Regions from separate parts of the Actinospica robiniae DSM 44927 genome, predicted to be linked through region 2. Evidence: riboswitches for the same ligand, from Rfam matches in the RefSeq annotation. Region 2 holds a riboswitch; each other region holds the start of a gene.

Region 1 (7,318 bases), 5.7 Mb from region 2:
CGTAGATCTCGGCCCGGCGCGGGTCGTAGATGCGCGCGCAGACGTTCTCCACGCCGAAGGTCTCCCGGGCCACCCGGGCCGCGATGATGTTCGAGTTGTCGCCGGAGGAGACCGCGGCGAACGCGCCGGCGCCCTCGATCCCGGCCGCGATCAGAGTGTCCCGGTCGAAGCCGGTGCCGGTCACGCGACGACCGCGGAAGATTCCCCCGAGCCGGCGGAAGGCCTGCGGATCCTGGTCGATCACGGCGGCGCTGTGCCCCAGTTCCTCCATGCTCAGGGCCAGCGTGGAACCCACGCGGCCGCAGCCCATGATCACGATATGCACAGTGCCCGGTCTCCTCGAAGCTCGTCGATGGTGGCGAGGGCCGCGGCGCGTCCTCACGGTGACGTGTCTATCATCCGTCCGTCTTCAGGAACAGCGGCGGGTGCGGCCGCTCCCGCCGCGCACGCCCTACCCTTGAGTGTCACCCGCCGGAGCCCCGGCCATCCACGCGAGACAAGGAAACACCGTGCCGCGCAGCGCCTCCTCCCGCCCCTCCACCCGCGCCCACGCGCCCGCCGAGCGCCCCGACGCCGGGCCCTCGCTGGTCGGCGAGCGCTTCGAGGTGCGGGTCGGGCCGGTGGCGCACGGCGGCTTCTGCGTGGCCCGGCACGAGGGGCGCGCGGTGTTCGTGCGGCACGCGCTGCCGGGCGAGCACGTGGTGGTGGAGGTGACCGAGGGGCACGGGAACGACCGCTACCTGCGAGCGGACGCGGTCGAGGTGCTCGAGGCCTCCGCCGACCGGGTGCCCGCGCCGTGCCCGTACGCCGGGCCGGGCAAGTGCGGGGGCTGCGATTGGCAGCACGCGGCGCCCGAGGCGCAGCGGGCGCTGAAGGCGGCGGTGATCCGGGAGCAGTTGCAGCGGCTGGCCGGGATCGAGCGCAACGTCGTGGTCGAGCCCGCGCCGGGCGACGCGGACGGCCTCGGCTGGCGCACCCGGGTGCAGTTCGCCGTGGACGGGCAGGGCCGTGCCGGACTGCGCAAGAGCCGCTCGCACGACGTGGTGCCGGTCGAGCAGTGCCTGATCGCCGCGGACGGCGTCGAAGAAGTGGGGATCGAGCAGCGCGACTGGTCCGGGGTGGCCGGCGTCGAGGTGATCGCCTCCACCGGGTCCTCGGACCGGGCCGTGGTGGTCACACCGCTGCCCAAGCCGCTCGGCCGCATGCCCATCGTCGAGCTCGACGTGCCGGTCTCGGTGCTGCGCGGGGACGGCGAGGGCGGAGCCGCCCGGGTGCACGGCCGGGCCCAGGTGCGGGAGGTGGCCGCCGGGCGCACCTTCAAGATCAGCGGATCAGGGTTCTGGCAGGTGCACCCGGCCGCCGCGGACGTGCTGAGCCAGGCCGTGCTCGAGTACGTCGACGCCCGGCCCGGCGAGACCGCGATGGACCTGTACAGCGGCGTGGGCCTGTTCGCGGCCGGTCTGGCCGCGGCGGTCGGCCCGGACGGCGAGGTGGTCGCGGTGGAGTCCGACCGCGGCGCGGTGGCCGACGCGCGGACCAACCTGGCCGAGTTCGAGCACGTCGTGCTGGTCGAGGACCGGGTGGACAAGGCCATCTCCCAGGCGCCGGCCGGGTTCGAGGCCGAGGTCGTGGTGCTCGACCCGCCGCGGGCCGGCGCCGGGCGCAACGTGGTGGCCGGGATCGCCGGCCTGCGCCCGCGCGTGATCGCCTACGTGGCCTGCGACCCGGCCGCCCTGGCCCGGGATCTGGGCTACTTCGCCGAGCGCGGATACCGGCTGACCGGCCTGCGCGCCTTCGACCTGTTCCCGATGACCCACCACGTCGAGTGCGTGGCCAAGCTGGAACGGGCGTAAAGCGCTCGCCCGGTCCCGGTAGGATCCGTGGTGGAGGGCCGCGACTGGCGCCAACGAGGTGGAACCGACCACCGTGGAGCGGCCCGGATCATCAGCAGTGGGCACCGTGCGCCTGGGTGACCGCCGACGAGTCGACCCTGACCTGGAGGCACCGTGCACGAGCCCGCCCTGACCCACCTGGCCGCAGCCGACCCCGAGATCGCCCGGCTGGCCGAAGCCGAGGCGAAGCGCCAGTTCGAGAAGATCCGGCTGATCGCCTCGGAGAACTACGTCTCCACCGCCGTGCTCGAGGCCACCGGCACGGTCTTCACCAACAAGTACTCCGAGGGGTACGCCGGCAGGCGCTACTACGAGGGCCAGCAGGTCGTCGACCAGCTCGAGCGCCTGGCCATCGAGCGGGCCAAGAGCCTGTTCGGCGCCGAGCACGCGAACGTCCAGCCGTACTCGGGCTCGCCCGCCAACCTGGCGGTCTACCTGGCCTTCATGACCCCCGGCGACACCGTGCTCTCGATGGACCTGCCGATGGGCGGCCACCTGACCCACGGCTCCCCGGTCTCGGCCACCGGCAAGTGGTTCCGGCCCACCCACTACGGGGTGCGCCAGGAGACCGGCCGGGTCGACATGAACGACGTGCGCGAGATCGCGCTGCGCGAGCGGCCCAAGCTGATCATCGCGGGCGGCACGGCCATCCCGCGCACCATCGACTTCCCGGCCTTCGCCGAGATCGCCAAGGAGGTCGGCGCGATCCTGCTGGCCGACATGGCGCACATCGCCGGCCTGGTCGCGGGCGGCGCGCACCCGACCCCGGTGGGCTACGCCGACGTGATCTCCACCACCACGCACAAGACCCTGCGCGGCCCGCGCGGCGCCATGCTGCTGTCCACCGAGGAGCACGCCAAGGCGATCGACAAGGCGGTCTTCCCGGGCCTGCAGGGCGGCCCGCACAACCACACCACCGCCGGCATCGCGGTGGCGCTGGCCGAGGCGGCCCGGCCCTCGTTCCGCGACTACGCGGCCGGCATCGTGGCCAACGCCCAGGCCCTGGCGGCGGCCCTGCTCGAGCGCGGCTTCGACCTCGTCTCCGGCGGCACCGACAACCACCTGCTGCTGCTCGACCTGAGCAACAAGGAGGTCACCGGCAAGGTGGCGGCGAAGGCGCTGGACGTGGCCGGCATCGAGCTGAACTTCAACTCGGTGCCGTTCGACACCCGCCGTCCGTTCGACCCCTCCGGCCTGCGCCTCGGCGCCGCCGCGATCACCACCCGCGGCCTGGGCACCGAGCACATGCCGCAGCTCGCCGAGTGGATCGAGCGCGCGGTGCTCGCGGCCGGCCGCGGCCCGCTCGACGACGCCGAGGTGGCCAAGGAGCTCGACACCGTCGCCGGCGAGGTCCGCGACCTGCTCGAGGCGTTCCCGATGCCCGGGTACGCGCGCTGACGCGCTGACGGGCGGCGGCAGGGTACCCGTCGGCTGCCCGCCGCCCCGTGATGGTGAGTCCGCACGAGGCGAAAGCACCGAAAGCCCCCTCCGCGCTCTGAGCGGAGGGGGCTTTCGCGGTGCGTGGGCGGGGGTCAGCCCATGTGCGGGTACCGGTAGTCCGTCGGCGGGACGAACGTCTCCTTGATCGAGCGCGGGCTGGTCCAGCGCAGCAGGTTCTGCGCCGAGCCGGCCTTGTCGTTGGTGCCCGAGGACCGGCCGCCGCCGAAGGGCTGCTGGCCGACGACTGCGCCGGTCGGCTTGTCGTTGAGGTAGAAGTTGCCGGCGGCGAAGCGCAGGCCCTTGGCCGCGTGGGCCAGCACGGCGCGGTCCTGCGCCAGGATCGAGCCGGTCAGCGCGTAGGACGAGGTCCGGTCGAGCCGCTCGATCACGGCGTCGTAGTCGGACTCCTCGTACACGTGCACGGACAGGATCGGGCCGAAGTACTCGGTGTTGAAGATCTCGTCGTCAGGGTTCGAACCGACCAGGACGGTCGGGCGGACGAAGAAGCCCTCGGCGTCGTCGTATGTCCCGCCGGCGAGCACGTCGATGTCCGCGGCGGCGTGCGCCCGGTCGATCGCCGCCTTGTGCTTGGCGAAGGCCCGCTCGTCGATCACGGCGCCCATGAAGTTCGCCAGGTCGGTGACGTCACCCGCGGTCAGGCCCTCGACCTCGGCCGCGAGGTCGTCCTTGATCTGCTCCCACAGCGCCCTCGGCACGTAGGCGCGGGAGGCTGCGGAGCACTTCTGGCCCTGGTACTCGAAGGCGCCGCGGGTGAGCGCGGTCTTGAGCACGGCCGGGTCGGCGCTCGCATGCGCCAGCACGAAGTCCTTGCCGCCGGTCTCGCCGACCAAGCGCGGGTAGGCGCGGTAGCCCTCGATGTTCTCGCCGACGGTCCGCCACAGGTGCTGGAAGGTGCGGGTGGAGCCGGTGAAGTGGATGCCGGCCAGGTCCGGGTGGCCCAACGCGACCTCGGACACCGGGACGCCGCTTCCGGTCAGCATGTTGATGACGCCGGCGGGCAGGCCGGCCTCCTCGAGCAGCCGCATCACCAGGTGCGCGGAGAACTGCTGGGTCACCGAGGGCTTCCACAGCACGGTGTTGCCCATCAGCGCCGGCGCCGTGGGCAGGTTGCCCGCGATGGCGGTGAAGTTGAACGGCGTGATCGCGTAGACGAAGCCCTCGAGCGGCCGGTAGTCGGTGCGGTTCCACACCCCGGCGCTGGAGGTCGGCTGCTCGGCCAGCACCTGCCGGGCGAAGGCCACGTTGAACCGCCAGAAGTCGGCGAGCTCGCAGGCGGAGTCGATCTCGGCCTGCTGCGCGGTCTTGGACTGGCCCAGCATGGTGGCCGCGTTCACCTTGGCCCGCCACGGGCCGGTGAGCAGGTCGGCGGCCTTGAGGAAGACCGCGGCGCGGTCGTCGAAGGACAGCTCGCGCCAGTCCCTGGCCGCCGCGGCGGCCGCGTCGATCGCGTCCTGGGCGTCCTGCCGGGTCGCCTCGGCCAGGGTGCCGAGCACGTGCGCGCGGCGGTGCGGCTGGACCACGTCGAACCGGCCCCCGCCGCCCATCCGCTGCTTGCCGCCGATCGTCATGGTCAGGTCGATCGGCTGGGACTGGAGCTCGGCCAGCGCCTCGGTCAGGCGGGCGCGCTCCGGACTGTTCGGGCCGTAGCCCAGGACCGGCTCGTTGACCGGCTGCGGGACTCGGGTGACGGCGTCCACGGTGTGGTTCCCTTTCGGACGGATCGGGTGGGGCTGAGCACGGGGGCGTGCGGCGGGCGCGAGGCGGGGTTCAGCGCCCGACGACCGCGCGGAGGAAGAAGGCGACGTTGGCCGGACGCTCGGCCAGCCGGCGCATGAAGTAGCCGTACCAGTCGGTGCCGAAGGGCACGTAGACGCGCATGCGCTCGCCTGCGGCCGCGGCCTTGAGCTGCTCGTCCTGGCGGATGCCGAAGAGCATCTGGAACTCATGGTCGCCCGCGGAACGGCCGTGCGCACGCGCGGCGGCCCGCCCGGCGCGGATCATCCGGGAGTCGTGGCTGGCCACCATCGGGTAGCCGTCGCCGGCCATCAGGATCTCCAGGCAGCGCTCGTAGGCGGCGTCGACCTCGGCCTTGTCCTGGTGCGCGACCGAGGCGGGCTCGGCGTAGGCGCCCTTGACCAGGCGGATGCGCGAGCCGCGGTAGGCCAGGTCGCGGCAGTCCTGCTCGGTGCGGTGCAGCATGCTCTGGAGCACGGCGCCGACCCAGGGGAACTCCTCGCGCAGCACCTTGAGCACGCGCAGGGTGGAGTCGATGGTGGTGTGGTCCTCCATGTCGAGGGTCACCGTGGTCCCGGCGGCGGCCGCGGCCTCGCAGACGGCGCGGGCGTTGTCCAGGGCGAGCTGCTCGCCGCCGGGCAGCGCCTGCCCGAGCGCGGAGAGCTTGACCGAGACCTCGGCGGCGTCGGCGAGGCCCTCGGCGCGCAGCCGGCCGAGCAGGGAGACGTAGGAGTCGCGGATCCCGGCGGCCTGGGCGGCGTCCGTGGTGTCCTCGCCGAGGTGGTCGAGGGTGGCGAACAGGCCCTGGGCCTTGAGCGCGCGCACCGCGGCGATCGCGGCGGCCTGGTCCTCGCCGGCCACGAAGCGGTCGACGACCTTGCGGGTGACGGGGATCGCGGTCACGGCCCGGCGCGCGACGGGGCTGCGCGAGGCCTTGAGCAACACGGACGAGAGCACTGCGGCCACTGACTGCCTCCGGGGCGGGTACGGGTCGTTCGCGCTTACCGTAAGGAGCCCGCGCGCCCCCCAGCGAGAGACAGTCGTCGCCGTCACCGGACTTTTTCTCAGACAATCGTATGATGAGCGCGCACGGCCGCCACGGCGCGGCCGCGGCGCGGGCGGCGGGAGGAGGCGGCGCGATGGGACCGGACCTGCAGGACCTGGTGGACGAGGCGGCCAGGATCACCGAGATGGCGGTCACCCTGGAGGACCGCGAGTTCAACCTGGTGGCCTTCGGCGCGCACCGGACCGCGGGCGACGCGGTGCGCCAGGAGTCGATCCTCAGCCGGCGCTCGACCGACGAGGTCCGACGCTACTACGAGTCCTTCGGCATCGCCCGGGCCGCCGGGCCGGTGCACATCCCGGCCGACCCCGAGCGCCGGCTGCTCGGCCGCGTCTGCGTGCCGGTGCGCTGGCAGTCCGTCACCTACGGCTACCTGTGGCTGCTCGAGGACCGCGCGGTCGACCCGGCGCTGCTGCCGGAGCTGCTGAACCTGGCCGGGCGGGCCGGCGCGGAGCTGGCCCGGCACTCCCGCTGGCGCGACGACCTCGGCTGGAAGGTGGGCGAGTTGCTCTCCACCTTCCCGGAGACGCGCTCGAAGGCGGCCGGGGAGATCGCCGAGTCCTGGTCGCGGGACGAGGCCACACCCGTCGCCGCGGTGGTGCTGCGGGCCCTGCCGGACGACGCGCTCGCGCCGGTCAACGCCTGGCGGCTGCCGCGCACGGTGCTGGTGGGCACCGGGGAGCACGCCTCGACCTTCATCGTCCCGCTCGGCGCGCCCGGCGATCTGACGGCCGCCCGGGCGGTCGCGCGCGCGGCGCTCTCGGCGCTCGGGCCGGAGCACCGCGCCGTCGCCGGGATCGGCGGGCCGGCGGACACACTGGTGCGGGCGCGGGCGTCCTGGCTGCAGGCGCGGATCGCGGCCAGGGTCGCCGCGTTCCGCCAGGGTGAGCCGGCCGGGCAGCTGGAATGGCCCGAGCTCGGGGTGCACCGATTGCTCGGTGCCGCCCCCGACGCGCAGCTGCGCGAGGCCCTGGCCCAGCCCGGCATCGACCGGCTGCTGGACGAGGGCGGCACCGAGCTGGTGCGCACCGCACGGGCCTACCTGGACGAGGCCGGCAGCGCCCAGCGCACCGCGAACGCCCTCGGCATCCACCGGCAGACGCTCTACCACCGGCTCGAGCGGATCGAGCGGCTCACCGGCTTCGACCTCGACTCCGGCCGGGACCGG
Region 2 (7,318 bases):
GCCGTGCTGCACATCGCACCCGTGATGGTGCCGGTGACGGCGCTGTGCTGGGTGGCGCTGATGATCGGCGCGATGATCACGCACGGCCGACTCGGTCAACTCGCCCTCGTCGGAGTGAATCTCGCCTACCTCGCCCTCGCCGTGTTCATCGCGTGGGGCCGCCTGGGCCCGGCACACCTCGCCGGCTGATCGCATCCCCGTTCAAGCCCTCCGCGCCGACACCCGCGGCCGCAGCACATCCACATCCACATCCACAGCCAGCCCGACCACCTGAGGAGATCCGCCTTGCACGCACGGCTCAACCCCGTCGCCAGCCCGACCTTCAGCGAGTTCGCCAGACATCTGATCGCCGCCGACCGGTCCCTCGCGAACTCGACGTTGCCGCGCTCCGTCCAGGAGCTCGTCAAGCTGCGGGCGAGCCAGATCAACGGCTGCGGCTTCTGCACCGACATGCACGCCAAGGACGCGGTCCACGCCGGCGAGTCGTGGGAGCGGCTGAATCTCGTCGCCTCCTGGCGTGAGGCGACGGTCTTCACCGATGCGGAGCGTGCCGCGCTCGAACTGGCCGAGCAGGGCACCCGTGTCGCCGACGCCGCCGGCGGCGTCACCGACGCGGCCTGGGAGAACGCCGCCCTGCACTACGACGAGGAGCAACTCGCCGCACTCGTCGCCACCATCTCGCTCATCAACGCCTTCAACCGCGGCAACCTCATCATCCGGCAGCCGGCAGGCGGCTACCGGGCCGGCCGGCACGCCTGACTCCGGCCGGAATACCGGATGACGCCGTACGTCCGGGTGCGGCGAGATCATTGCGTACACGGAGAAGTAAGGGCCCTCAGGCTGCGCCGGGCCGCAGCCTCACCGGCGGGTGCATGACAGCTGAAGGACAACCGGCTCGACAGTCGGCAGAAAGATGGAGGAGATCATGGGTGGGACCGACGACTTTCGCGAGAGCGGCTTGAAGTTCCCCGAGGGGTTCGTGTTCGGCGCCGCGACCTCTGCCTACCAGATCGAGGGCGCCGCCACCGAGGACGGACGCGGACCGAGCATCTGGGACACCTTCAGCCACGCTCCGGGCAACGTCGAGAACGGCGACACCGGTGACGTCGCAGTCGACTTCTATCACCGCGTCGAGGAAGACCTCGACCTCATCAAGAGCCTGAGCCTGTCCGCCTACCGTCTGTCCATCGCGTGGCCGCGCGTCATCCCCGCCGGGACCGGCGAGGTCAACGAAGCCGGCCTCGCGTTCTACGAGAAGGTCGTCGACGGCCTGATCGCACGCGGCATCGAGCCCGTCGTGACGCTGTATCACTGGGACCTTCCGCAACCGCTCGAGGACCGTGGCGGCTGGACCAATCGTGAGACGAGCTACGCCTTCGCCGAGTACGCGCGAGTCGTGGGCGAGCGCCTCGGTGACCGGGTCGCGGTGTGGACCACGCTCAACGAGCCTTGGTGCTCGGCCTACCTCGGATACGCGAGCGGCGAACACGCCCCCGGCCGCCGCAACGAAGCCGACTCGTTCCGGGCCGTGCATCATCTGAACCTCGGACACGGCCTGGCACTCATCGAACTGCGGAAGGTCGTCACACGGCCGGACGCCACGTTCTCGGTCACCCACTGCCTGGCGATGGCCTACGCCGCCGATCCCGCCAACCCCGAGGACGTCGATGCCAAGCGCCAGATCGAGACGATGCAGAACCGGGCTTTCACGGACCCGCAGCTGCGCGGCTTCTACCCGGCCGATCTATTCGAGGACACCAAGCACATCACGGACTGGTCGTTCGTGCAGGACGGGGACCTCGAGCTGATCCACCAGCCCATCGACGTGCTGGGCGTCAACTACTACTGCACCGGCACCGCGCAGCGCAGTTCCGAGCACTCGACCGAGGGAACCGCATACCCGGGCGCGACGCGTGTCCAGCCCGTCGAACAGCCGGGGCCGCGCACGGACACGGGCTGGAACATCGCGCCGCAGGGTCTCTATGACCTGCTCGTCGCAACGCACGAGGCGTACCCCGAATACGAGATCGTGGTCACGGAGAACGGCGCGGCGTACCGCGACCACGTCGTCGACGAGGACGGCGTCAAGCGCGTGCACGACCCCGAACGCGTCGACTACCTCCTGCGCCACTTCGTGGCGGCGCACCGCGCGATCGAGGCCGGAGTGCCGCTGACCGGGTACTTCGTGTGGTCGCTGATGGACAACTTCGAGTGGGCCTTCGGCTACTCCAAGCGGTTCGGCATCGTCTACGTCGATTACGAGACCCAGGAACGCACCCGGAAGGACAGCGCGCTCTGGTACACGAAGCTCGCCGAAACGGGTGTCATCCCGGCGGATCAGTAGGCTGCCTGACTCGTCGCCTCCCGGGCGTATGCCGAAGTATCCGGGCGCCGGGCGCGCGGAACCGATAAGGTTGCGTGCAGCTGCGACTGGCGAGGGTGGAGTGACCACCGGGAAGCGGCTTGGATCCGATGCGAGCGTCGACCGCCTGGGCGCTTCCGTCAGCGATGCCGCTGAGGAGGCCAGGGTTATGGAACTGCGCTATGGCATGAACCCGCACCAGGGCGCGGCGGAGGCCGCGCCGGTCTCGCAAGGCCGATGGCCGTTGCGTGTGCTCAACGGGAACCCCTCGCTCATCAACATGCTCGACGCGCTCAACGGATGGCAATTGGTCCGCGAGGCGCGCCGAGTCCTGGGCCGGGAAGTCGCCACCTCGTTCAAACACGTCTCGCCCGCCGGGGCGGCGACTTCCGGCCCCGTCGAGGACGACATCGCCGAACTCTACGGCGTGTCCGCGGCGGACCTGAGCGCCGTGGCCGGCGCCTATCTGCGTGCCCGCGACGCGGATCCGAAATCGTCGTACGGAGACCTCGCCGCCGTCTCGGAGCCGGTGGACGAGGCGCTGGCCGAGGTCCTCAGCGGGCTGGTGTGCGACGGGATCATCGCGCCCGGATACGCGCCGGGCACGGTCGCGAAGCTGAGCCGTAAGAAGGACGGCCGGTTCCTCGTGATGGAGGCCGACGCGGGCTACAGCCCGCCACCACGCGAGACGCGCGAGGTGTTCGGGCTTCGTCTGACTCAGGACCGCGACACGGCACCGGTGACGGCCGACGTACTCACCCGCGCCGTGGACGGGCAGCAGTTGCCACCCCGGGCCGTCGCCGATCTCTTGCTCGGGCTGGTCGTCCTGCGCTATACCCAGTCCAACTCCGTTTGCTACGTACGAGACGGGGTGACGATCGGCATCGGCGCGGGGCAGCAGTCCCGCGTCGACTGCACCAGGCTCGCCGGCGCCAAGGCGGACACGTGGTGGCTGCGGCGCCACCCGTCCGTTCGCGCTATGGCCTTCCGTCCCGAAATCCGCCGCCAGGAGCGGATCAACTGGCAGATCCGCTTCATCGAAGGCGGGCTGACTGGCGAGGAGGCGACCCGCTTCGCCGAGGCCCTGTCCGTGCCCGCCGAGGCACTCACCGCCGACGCGCACTCGCGGTGGATCGCAGGTCTCGACGGCGTCGCCCTCGCCTCCGACGGTGCCCTGCCCTTCCGCGACAACGTCGACCATGCCCGACGCCACGGCGTGCGCTACATCGCCGAACCCGGCGGATCCACCCGCTCCTCCGAAGTCGAACAGGCCTGCCGCGAACACGACATCGTCCTCGCCCGCACCGGCCTGCGCCTGTTCCACCACTGAGCGCCGCGGGCCGGCCCTTTGAAATCACCCCCACGACCTACGCTCAGAAAACACCGGGACTCCCGCAGATGTAGGCACTACCGGTCAGGCTGCGCCGACCGGCAACCCACGACAACTTGCGAGCGAGGCCCGGCCTCACAAACCGGCACCTACATACCGTCTAGGTCGACGATAACGAGGGAGCGCGTCTGGTGTGGCCCGCGTGGCAGAGCTGGGCAGGGCTGGCATGGATATGCCGGCGTACAGTCAGGGGTCTTCTGACTGTACCCGGCCCTGTAGGGTCTAGCGCCTCGCCAGCGGCACCGCGATCCACATGAACGTCCTCGCCGTCGTCTCCGATCGCGTGAACTCTTGATCGTGATGATGAAGCCCGGCCCTAGTATTCCAGCCGGACTTTGACTGTTTCGGCTGGTCAGAAGCTGTGTGTTGAGTCTGGCGCGGGGCTTTGCCGGCACCTGGGTACCGCGCAGCGCCGCCGGTGGTGACAGGCACGCGCGACCGGATTGACCGGCGCGTATGCTGCGGCAGGCTTCGGGCCCAGCGTGGCCGTGTTTCCGTCGCACCCCTGCCCGTCACCGCGGGATCGCCCTGGCGTGATCAGGGAGATGCCCCTATCGTCTTCGTCAAGCCGGCGAGTGTTCAGTGGCGATTTCTGGATCAGTGCCCGCGTGGGCGTGGATCCAGCCTGCGGGCGCGCTGCTGGAGCGGGCTGCCACGCAGGCGTGGCAGCCGGGTCCGTATGTGGATGTTGCGAGAGTTCGGCTCAGGCGTCCGCGGAAGCGTGGGGCGGCGTTCCGTCGGCGTCCAGGCTACGATCCGGGTCTTGCCGTGGAACGATCCTCTGGCGGTCTTGATTCCAACGGTGTTGTTGACGACCTCGCCGACGCCTACGCCCGCCGGCCCCGACCGCCGCCGACGGCGTCGTACGAGGGCTGCTGAGGACACCAGTTCGTCGTTCGGCCGGTCGCTCGACACTCGCCGATCCCGTTCCGGGCGTCGGTGAACGTCAGAAGACTGTCGAAGGAGGGCGTGGCGGAACGAATCGACTTCTGGCTAGTCTTTCTTGTTATTGGCCTACCTCTGCTATATTCCCATTCCTTCGATCCGGTTGACCTTTGCTTCGAAAAGCCTGCGCCACGCGGCCTGCTCTGGTAACCTTCGTGATACTGCAACGTCGGCACACCTTTGAAGAAAAAGGTACTTCCAGTGTCCTCGGCAAATGGCGCATCTTTGATTGACCTGATTGTGCCCGGCACGGATGCCCGGAGCATCGGAGCGGCGACTGGCGCCGGCAGCGCTCTTCGGCCCGGCGCTACCGAGCTTCCGCGCGACCTACACGCACCGACGCACGGCTTCGCCGAGAACGCCCGCGGTAGTCAACGCGCCGGAGCGGTTGTCTGCACGGCGATCCCGTCGACCGAGTCGGCCACCCCATGAGAAGGGAACGGCTGCGCCGGGACCCGGTGCTGTACGAGGTTTACCTGAGGTCCTTCGCCGACAGTAACGGCGACGGTATCGGTGACCTCGCCGGGCTGACCTCCCGTCTCGACCATCTCGTCGATCTCGGCGTGGACGGCCTCTGGCTTACGCCTGTGTTCCGTTCGCCGCAGTTCGACTTCGGCTACGACGTCTCCGACTATCTCGACATTCACGTCGAGTACGGTTCGATGCCGGATATGGATGCGTTGATCGACGCGGCACATACGCGTGGTCTCGCGGTTATTCTGGACGTAATCATCGGGCATACCTCAATCGAGCACTTCTGGTTCCGTGAGCACCCCGACCGGTATATCTGGGCGGACCAGATCCCGAACAACTGGCTGTCCGTCTTCGGTGGATCGGCCTGGCGGCACGATGAGGAGGCCGGCCGCTACTACTATCATCGGTTCTATCCCGAGCAGCCGAACCTCAACTGGGGGAATCCCGAGGTACGCCGGGCGGTCCACGAGATCCTCGGCTTCTGGACGGGCCGCGGTGTTGACGGGTTCCGGCTGGATTCGTTGGACGGTATCGCCGTCGATCCCGGGCTTCAGGACGAGCCGCTCGCAGATCCGTCGGCCCTGCGCGGCCGTGAGCGGGACCCTTGGGCACAGTACTGGAGCCTCCAGCACGTCCACACCTGCAACTTGCCCCAGGTGCTCACCGAGCTCAAAGAGATCGCCACAGCGTTTCCGGATGCCGCCCTGGTGGTCGAGGCAGATCTGCCCAACGAGCAACTGCTGCCCTACATGCGGCTTGCCGACTGCTCCTTCGCCTTCGACTTCATCAGAGCCCCGCTCGACGGCGTCGCCCTCGCCCGTGTGATCGATGGCGCCGGGCTAGCCGGACGAGGCAATCTGGCCTGGGCGCTCTCGAACCATGACCAGCCAAGGATGGTCAGTCGGTGGGGCCGCGACTTGGCGGGTGTCGCGGCGGTGCTCCTGCTGAGCCTGCCGGGATGGTCGTTCATCTACCAGGGCGACGAGATCGGTATGGTCGACGGCCCAGGCGGCCCGGACCTGCGCGACCGTAGCGGGCGGGACGCGGTGCGCCACCCCATGCAATGGAATCGGTCGGGTGGTTTCACCACCGGGACGCCGTGGCTCCCCTTCATCGACCCCGAGGTGTGCAACGTCGAGGACCAGCGCGGAGCAGCCGGATCGACCCTGGAGCAGTATCGGACGCTCATCCGACTCCGGCGCGAACTGCGCGGGCCGGTGCGGATCGTGGCAGCCGAACCTGGATTCCTGGCTTTTCGCCGCGGCGGCCATACGATCAGCCTCAATCTCGGGGACGAGGACCACGAACTCGGGCCCGGTCAGTTGGTCTACATGACCGGGCGTGTCGAGCCCGGGCGCCTCGGGCCGAGGTCCGCCGTCGTTCAGGTTGCCGACCCCGACAGCACCGGCGGTCAGCCCTCTGAGAGATAGATCGTCACCAGGCCGGCCGGGCAGACCAGGCCGGCGATTCGGAAGGATCCGCCTATGCGTTTGGTCACATGCTCCAACAGCGGACTGCAGGTTGGCCCGGACGGCTCCGTCCTGGCGGCCGGGCAAGCGACTCCGGGGGGGCTGGTACCGATCCTCACCGCCCTGCTCAGCGAGGTCGGCGGGCGCTGGATCTTCTCGGCGCCCGGCCTCAGCTCCGGCGAGGCTCCGGAGCGGCCGGACCGAACAGCCTATGAGAGGGATGTCCGCTGGCAGCCGCTGGCGCTGGACCAGGCCCTCATCGACGAGCAGCGGGAGTCCATAACAATCAGAACCCTGCTGTGGACCTTCCACTACCTCCACGACACAGCCACGGCGCCGCTGTTCAGCGCCGACGTGCTTCGGGGTTGGGGCGCGTATGAAGAGGTGAACCGGCGATTCGCCGACGCCATGGCCGAAGCGCTCCAAGGTGGGGCCGACGAAGTGGCGCTCGTGCACGATTTCCATCTGATGCTGGTCCCCGGCCTCCTCGCCGCCCGTACCCGTACCCGTGGCCGAGCCGGCCGGCTCGCGTACTTCCACCACATCCCCTGGTGCGAGCCGGACTACTTCGGGCTGCTTCCGGATTGGATGATCGCTCGTATCCTGGAGAGCTTGCTCACCTGCGACTTCGTCGGATTCCACAGCGGTCGGTGGGCCGACGCGTTCGCGGGCTGTGTA
Region 3 (7,318 bases), 8.1 Mb from region 2:
GCCCGTCGATGTCGCAGGCTTCGAAGTCGAAGAGCGGACCGTCGGTGCCGCCGGAAGTGAACTCCACGAGCCAGGGTACCGCGGTGCATGAACCGCCTTATGATCGTCGCCATGGCTGACTTCGTCGTGGTCGGGGCCGGGATCGTCGGTGCGTCAGTGGCCTACCATCTGGCGCGCGGCGGCGCCGCAGTGACTCTGGTGGAGCAGGAGAAGGAGCCGGCGACGGGCGTGACCGGCCACTCCTTCGCCTGGATCGGCGATTGCGGCGGCGAGTGGCCGGGCGGCGCCGAGGACCTGCGCCCCCACGTGCGCGCGGATTTCCGCCGCCTCGAGGCCGAGCTGCCCGGGTTCGCCGTGCGCTGGACCGGCTCGCTGGCGTGGACGGGTGGCGGTGCGACGCCGACGTTGTACGCAGGCCAAACCCTGGTCGGGGCGGAGGAGATCGCGCGGCTGGAGCCCTGTCTCGCCGACGTGCCGAGCCGAGCCGTCCACACGGCGACCGACGGAGGCGTCGAACCCGCAGCGATGGTCGCCGCCCTCATCCGGGGTGCGAGAGCTCACGGAGCCAGGGTGATCTTCGGCGCCGAAGTCATCTCCCTCGACCCGCCGGAAGGCCGCGGAGTCTCGACCACGGCCGGGCACATTCCGGCCGAGACCGCCGTGCTCGCAACCGGCCCCGCGACCGCGGCGCTGTGCCGGCCGCTTCGCGTCGAACTGCCTCTCGGCATCTCGGCAGCCTGCCTGCTCCGAGTCGCCGCCCCGCCCGGGCTGGTTAAGACGGTCCTGGCCGGTCCGCACTATGAGGTTCGCGAGGTCCGCGACGGCGAGCTCCTGCTGACGATCCCGCACGTCGCGGGCCGATCCGATGAGTCGGTCGCGGCGGAGGCTCGCCGCACGGTGCAGCGCCTGGCCGCGGATTTCGACGGCGGAAGCGACTACCGTCTGCTCAGCCACCACGTCGCCGGACGCCCGATGCCCGCCAACGGCCCCATCGTCGGCCACGTGGCGCCGGACTGTTCCGCCTACGTCGCCGTCACGCACTCGGCGATCACCCTCGCCCCCACTCTCGGCCGCCTCATCGCGGAGGAGTTGACGACCGGAACGCCGCCCACCGAACTCCGCCGCTGCCAGCCCCAACTTCGCGGCGATCTGAGCCGGGACCGTGGTGCCGAGTAAAGTCGGAGCATGCCTGCGACGCTGGTGCCGATCGTGCTCGAGGGGCGCCACGTGCGGCTCGAGCCGCTGGCCCTCGACCACGTCCCAGCCCTCTTCCAGGCCGGTGGCGGAGACGAGGAGGTTTGGCGCTATTTGAGTGCGCCGACGCCGGTCAGTGAAGAGGAGCTCGCTGCGATCGTGGCGAAGCGGTTGCGGGAAGTCGGCGCGGGCCGGCGCATTGCTTTCACAGTATTCGAATGCGCACAGGGCACGGCGATCGGAACGACGAATCTGCATAGCTGGCACGTGGCGGAGGGGCGCGTGGAGATCGGCGGCACCTGGTTCGGCCGACGCTGGTGGCGCACTGCTGCGAACACCGAGACCAAGCTGTTGACGATGACGCACGCGTTCGAGACTCTCGGCTTCGCGAAAGTGCTTTGGCGCGTCGACGTGGGCAATACGCGCTCCCAGGCGGCGCTCGCACGCATCGGAGCCCAACTCCAGGAGCACAGGGACGGGGCGCCGGTCAAGCTCGACGGGTCCCGGCGCGACCTGCTCGTCTATGCGATGCACCGATCCGAGTGGGCGGCGGCGAAAACCAAGCTGGCTGACCGGTTGGCGCTGGACTAGTGCCGAAAACCGCTCTTTGTTGCGATTTGATGATCGACTGAGCGCTGGTGGGGTGTGGGATGACATGTCGGGTCAGGGTGTGGGCGGGCGCTTCGCGTCGCCTGGTTCTTCTGACCACCCGCCCACCCGTTGCGTTGGCGAGGCGGGTTGGGGTTTCAAGATCTCGCCTCCGGCGCGGACCCTTCCCTCGGAGAGAGATGCCGGGGTTGCGTGGGTGCTGGCGTTGGTGGGGCGGGTTGGGGTTCGGGATGGTGGGGTGTCGGGGGTGGGCTCTCTCCTCGGTCGGTTCCCCGGAGGCAATCAGGAACCTGCCGGGAGGTCAAGCGGCGGTGGTTTGCGCTGATGCTGGATCTTGCATGGCGCCGCTTGACCTCCCGGCAGAACCCTGATCGGGCTTCGCCTGCCCGACCGAGGAGAGAACCCACCCCCTGGGGGAGTGGTGCGAGCTGCGCTCGGGCCGAGTCCCGGCCCGTGGCCTGGTCGCGCTTGGTGCGGAAGGATTCTGCATCACCTAGACCCGGCCATCCCAATCATCGATCCGCCCGAAGCGTCGGCGTGCTCGGGTCGCGCTTGATGTCAGATCCTGCATGGCCTCGGCGCGATCGAGCCCGATCCCGGATCTCGCGGCACAATCCCGCAGGCCCGGCCGTGCCCGATACGGAAGGCTTCTGCATCACCCTGGTCCGATCGGCCCGGAGCCCACGCACCGCGCACGATCGCGTAGCTCGGTCGCACGACGAGGACAATTCCTGCACCGTTCTCGGCCACGCCCCCGCCGCCATCTGCCCAGCCACCGCGTCCACCGCCCCTCCCGTCACAAGCCCCGATCCCTGTACGACTCCATGCTAGCTGCTAGCACTGACAAAAGTCGTTTATACGGTATATGCCGGATAAGCGAAAATCATGAAGATTTCCGGGGAACTCGGGCGCGCTCTCCCGGCATTGAAAGGGGTAGAGAAGAAAAGCGCAGCTCGGAACGGCGATGCATGATCGTGCATCAAGCGCGACCGGGCCACGGGCGGGACTCGGCCCGAGCGCAGCTCAGACTCACCCCCGGCACCCCACCACCCCCAACGTCACCCCGTCCCACCAACGCCGGCACCCACGAAGCCCGGCATCTCTCTCCGAGGAAGGGCCCGCCAGCGGCGACTTTCGTCTTGAAACCGCAGCTCGCCCCGCCAACGCAACGGGTGGGTGGGTGGACAGAAGAACCGGGCGAAGCGAAGCGGCCGCCCCCACCCAAACAACCACCCGACCCGACCGACCACCACCTCCCAGCAACACTCAGCCGATCATCAAATCGCTCTAGGCAGCCGTCTTGAAGCCGTGGACGTAGAGGTCGCGCAAAACGCCGAGTTCGGCGGCGTGGTGGGCGGCTTCGTCGAGCGCGAACAGCGCGAGCTGCAGGTAGGTCTTCTCGGCGAACGCCTTGGCGCGCGGGCCCATGGGCTCGAGCAGGCGCTTGTCGCCGAGGGCCGCGAGGCGGGATTCGAAGTTTGCCCAGTCGTCGGCGAGTGCCTGGACGGCCTCGTCCGCCGTGCCGGGCCAGACGTTTACGTCGGTGAGGTCTGTGTCCTCGAAGAACGCCCGGTAATGGCGCAGGCAGTCGGCGCCGATATGCCACATGCGCCACGCGATCGTGGTGAAGGGCGACGGGTCCGCGGAGTCCGGCGGGCAAGGGTCGGCGCGGACCACGCCGTCGGAGTGGGCGCGCACGGTCACGCAATCCGGGACGGGCTGCCACAGGTATTCGGCGTCTGTCATGCCCTCGAGCCGTGCGAACGTGCGGGAACGGATGTCCTCGAAGGTGTGCATCAGGTCTCGAGTAATAGGGTCATGTTCATTTGTCGACATAGCGGTCTCCAGTCCGGTCACGTCGTCGCCTGGATCTTCTTCCGCATGGACATGGACGTCACGGCGAACCCTCGACCGCGATACAGCGCGATCGCTGCCTCGTTGTCGCCGTCGACGCTCAGGCCCAACGCCGTTCGGCCCTCGCCGGCGGCGAAACGCCTCCGCGGCCGTGAGGATGGCGGTTCCGTAGCCGCGGCGCCGGAAGGGCGTGAAGACGTTGAGGTCGTATACCCAGGCTGCGCTCGCGTTGCTGGGGTCCGGGCCGATCCAGGTGTTGCCGACGGCCTCACCGGCTTCGTTCTCCGCCGTCAGGAGGTAGTGGTCGGCGGTGTCGAGGCCGTCGGGGAGGAATCTGGCCGTGCCGCGGCGGACCCGCTCCACGGCGAGGTCCTCCGGCATGACCTTACTCAGCACTCGTACTGATTCGGCCTCGCGATGCTCCGTCGCCGCCGCGTATTCGATCTCTGTCATCTTCCGCAGATTCACTGTGGCCACGATCCATCATCGACCACCCGGCCGGTTCTGCGGGCCGGTGCCGCGCTCACTCCTCGCCCGAGAATCGCTCCCAGGCCGACTGCCGGCTGATCCCCAGCGACTCGCCGATCTTCGCCCAGGTCGTCCCGCGGCGGCGCAGTTCCTGGACCCACTCGCGCAGCCCGGCCTCCACCTGCTGGGCCGTGCGCGCCATCCGGGCCAGGCGGGTGAGCATCTCCGCGTCGGTGAGGTCGGCCCATTCCGGCATGCGCGGGCTGGACGCCCGGCCCATGTGCTCGGCGATGATCGTCTCGGCCAGGCCCACGCACTCGTTGCAGATGTAGACGCCCGGCCCGGCGACGACCTTCTCCACCTCCGCGTGCGGCTTGGAGCAGAAGGAGCACCGGATCGGCTCGGCCTCGTCAATCTGGGTCATCGTCGCTCTCCTTCGGCAGCGTGTCAGGCTCGCCCTGACACGGCTGACGCTAGCTTGTCAGGTTGATCCTGACAAGCCTGACGGCGCGTCGGCCACCGAAATCCCCTCGATCCGCGCCGTCGCCCTTGGTAGCGTGAGCGCGGGCCGTGACTGGCGCTGAGGTGGGCTACCACCGGGGAGCGGCCCGGCGGGTTTCAGCACCGCCCTGCCGCGCGCCTGGGCGATCACTGCGACCGCGCCGAGCCCAGGAAAAGCCACTGAGATGACCCTCACCTCCACCGCCCGCCTCATGGACGGCACCGCCGTCGCCGCCCGCATCCTCGAAGCCGCCACCCGCGACGCGGCCGCGCTCGCCCGCGACACCGGCGTGACGCCGTGTCTGGCCACCGTTCTGGTCGGCGACGACCCGGCTTCGGCCACCTACGTGCGGATGAAGCAGAACCGCTGTGCAAAGGCCGGTATCCGCTCGCGCCACGTCGCGCTGCCGCAGAGCGCGACCACGTCCGAGGTGGTCGAGGCCGTCAGTGCCCTGTCAGCTGATCCGGACGTGCACGGCATCCTGGTCCAGCACCCGGCGCCGGCCGCCGTCGACGAGCGTGCCGTGTTCGAGGCCATCGACCCTGCCAAGGACGTCGACGGCGTCACCCTGCACTCCTTCGCCGCGTTGAGCTTCGGGCTGCCGGGCTTCCAATCCTGCACCCCCGGCGGCGTCATGCGGCTGCTGCGTGAATACGGGGTCGAACTCGCAGGCCGGCACGCCGTCGTGGTGGGCCGCAGCCCGATCCTCGGCAAGCCGATCGGCATGCTGCTGCTCGCCGGCGACGCCACGGTGACGTACTGCCACTCACGTACCGTCGACCTGCCCGAGATCACCCGATCCGCGGACGTCCTGGTGGCGGCGGTAGGGCGGCCGGAGCTCATCCGCGGCGGCTGGGTCAAGTCCGGCGCGGTCGTGATCGACGCCGGATACAGCCCGGGCAATGTCGGCGACGTCGAGTTCGAGGCCGCCGCCCGCCGCGCATCGCTGATCACCCCGGTCCCTGGCGGCGTCGGGCCGATGACGATCGCCGTGCTGCTCGAGCAGACCGTACGCGCCGCCGCGCAGCAGCTCGGCCGGTCGCTTTAATCAGAGCTCTGATCGAGCCCGGCGCAACGCGTCGGCGAACTCGCGGGCCGTCGCGAAACCGATCGCAGGCTGCTCCTGCAGCGCGTAGTCGATCACCTGGGCCAATGCGCCCGGCACGTTCGGCTCACGCTGCCGGATCGGCACCGGGGCGGAGTGCAGGATCACGTGCCAGTGGTCCTGCACTCCGAAGTCCCGCACGTACGCGCCGGTCAGGCACTTGTACAGGCACGCCGCCAGCGCCCAGACGTCCACCGCGAACGGCACGTCCCGGAAGTTCACCACCTGCTGCCTCGGCATGTACCAGGGCTTGCCGGCGGTCGTGCCGGTGCGTGTCAGACCACTGAGCCCGGCTTGATCGAAGGCCTTGGCCAGGCCGAAGTCGCCCACTTTCGCCGTGAACCCGGCAGATCCGCCGCCCGACGTCCACGGACCGTTGGCGAGCAGAACGTTCGAGGGGCTCAGATCGCGGTGCACCACGCCCTGGCCGTGCGCGTACTCGAGGCCGGCTGCGACGTCCAGGGTGTAGCGCAGCGCCTCGTCTACGGACAGCCGCCCACCGCGGTACTCCAGCAGCCGGTCCAGACTGCCACCCGCGCAGTATTCGGTGGTGAAGAAGAACGCGCCGTCGGCGAACCCGTCCTCGTAGAGCGCGGCGATATTGGGGTGTCGCAGGACCCTGGTTAGCGCGACCTCGCGCAGGAATCGCTTGCGGGCGTTGGGGTTCGCCGCCACCTTCGGCAGCATGAGCTTGAGCGCGACCTCGTGCCCGGTGTGCTGGTGCCGCGCCAGGTACACCGCGCCCATTCCGCCCCGGCCGAGTTCCCGAAGCAGCGTGTACTGCGCGATCGGCGCGAGCTCCGCCCGCTCGCCGTCCTGCGCCAGGTCTATCAGCAGCCTGAGTACGGCGTCCGGCTCCGTCCGGCAGTCCGCGCAGACGTACTCGCCCAACCTCGTGCCGATCTCGTGCGTGATCTCGCGCCCGCACTTCGAGCAGCCCGGCGGGATCATCGTCAAGACCGTGGCCGGATCCTCGGGCGGCGGAAGGCTCACCTCGATCCGGAAGGCGACGGACTTGCCCAGCCGCAATTCGTCCCCGTCGACCAGGTCCCGCTCCTGGAAGCCGAGCGCGCGGCCCTGCTCGGGGGTGTGGTGCGCCTCGCGCTGGCCGATCTTCCGGCCGTTGACGAAGGTGCCGTTGCGGCTGCCGAGATCCCGCACGCGCACGTCCGGCGGGTTGATGTCGAGCAGGCAGTGGTGCCGGGAGACCGACTTGTGGGTGTCGTCGTTCGGCAGCCGCGGCTCGCAGTCCTCGCCCCGGCCGATCAGGCAGGTCGAACGTTCGTCGAACACGTACTCGCTGCGTCCGGTCCCGCCGTGCAGCACCGCCAGTATGACCGTGGCAGTGTTCGTATTTCGGGGCGCGGGATCAGGAAGCACCGAAACATCGTCGCAGACACCGCAGATGTCCGTCCCCTCCCGTCGGCGATATCGTGACCAGTGCAGCAGCCGCGGCCAGGGACCGGTCCCGCCTCGCGCGCGTTAGCGTGGGCGCGAGATGCCGCAAAGGAACCCGAGGGAGAGCGAAATGGGGTTCGAGGGATTCGGCGGGGCGACGCCGGCCGGGACGATCCTCGTGGTGGCCG

Evidence for each region. A riboswitch is a leader RNA that binds a small molecule or an ion and turns the genes downstream of it on or off. The one in region 2 is predicted to bind ZMP and ZTP.
Region 1: another riboswitch for ZMP and ZTP. It lies ahead of ACTRO_RS32105 (serine hydroxymethyltransferase); the one in region 2 lies ahead of ACTRO_RS07690 (phosphoribosylaminoimidazolecarboxamide formyltransferase).
Region 3: another riboswitch for ZMP and ZTP. It lies ahead of ACTRO_RS42300 (bifunctional 5,10-methylenetetrahydrofolate dehydrogenase/5,10-methenyltetrahydrofolate cyclohydrolase); the one in region 2 lies ahead of ACTRO_RS07690 (phosphoribosylaminoimidazolecarboxamide formyltransferase).

Annotation. Positions count from the first base shown of each region.
Region 1 covers NZ_KI632511.1:7,452,575-7,459,892, forward strand. The annotation lists gene ACTRO_RS32095 (potassium channel family protein) at 1-325, opposite strand, end outside; gene ACTRO_RS32100 (class I SAM-dependent RNA methyltransferase) at 510-1,853, shown strand; ZMP/ZTP riboswitch at 1,884-1,978, shown strand; gene ACTRO_RS32105 (serine hydroxymethyltransferase) at 2,007-3,290, shown strand; gene pruA (L-glutamate gamma-semialdehyde dehydrogenase) at 3,425-5,050, opposite strand; gene ACTRO_RS32115 (proline dehydrogenase family protein) at 5,121-6,044, opposite strand; gene ACTRO_RS32120 (PucR family transcriptional regulator) at 6,227-7,318, shown strand, end outside.
Region 2 covers NZ_KI632511.1:1,774,522-1,781,839, forward strand. The annotation lists gene ACTRO_RS07675 (DoxX family protein) at 1-189, shown strand, start outside; gene ACTRO_RS07680 (carboxymuconolactone decarboxylase family protein) at 286-759, shown strand; gene ACTRO_RS07685 (GH1 family beta-glucosidase) at 926-2,344, shown strand; ZMP/ZTP riboswitch at 2,417-2,502, shown strand; gene ACTRO_RS07690 (phosphoribosylaminoimidazolecarboxamide formyltransferase) at 2,532-3,692, shown strand; gene ACTRO_RS07695 (alpha-amylase family glycosyl hydrolase) at 5,126-6,601, shown strand; gene ACTRO_RS07700 (trehalose-6-phosphate synthase) at 6,662-7,318, shown strand, end outside.
Region 3 covers NZ_KI632511.1:9,864,989-9,872,306, forward strand. The annotation lists gene ACTRO_RS42275 (hypothetical protein) at 1-67, opposite strand, end outside; gene ACTRO_RS42280 (NAD(P)/FAD-dependent oxidoreductase) at 112-1,176, shown strand; gene ACTRO_RS42285 (GNAT family N-acetyltransferase) at 1,186-1,785, shown strand; gene ACTRO_RS50160 (GNAT family N-acetyltransferase) at 3,091-4,110, opposite strand; gene ACTRO_RS42295 (ClpX C4-type zinc finger protein) at 4,181-4,549, opposite strand; ZMP/ZTP riboswitch at 4,686-4,778, shown strand; gene ACTRO_RS42300 (bifunctional 5,10-methylenetetrahydrofolate dehydrogenase/5,10-methenyltetrahydrofolate cyclohydrolase) at 4,812-5,675, shown strand; gene ACTRO_RS42305 (protein kinase domain-containing protein) at 5,676-7,112, opposite strand; gene ACTRO_RS42310 (FHA domain-containing protein) at 7,261-7,318, shown strand, end outside.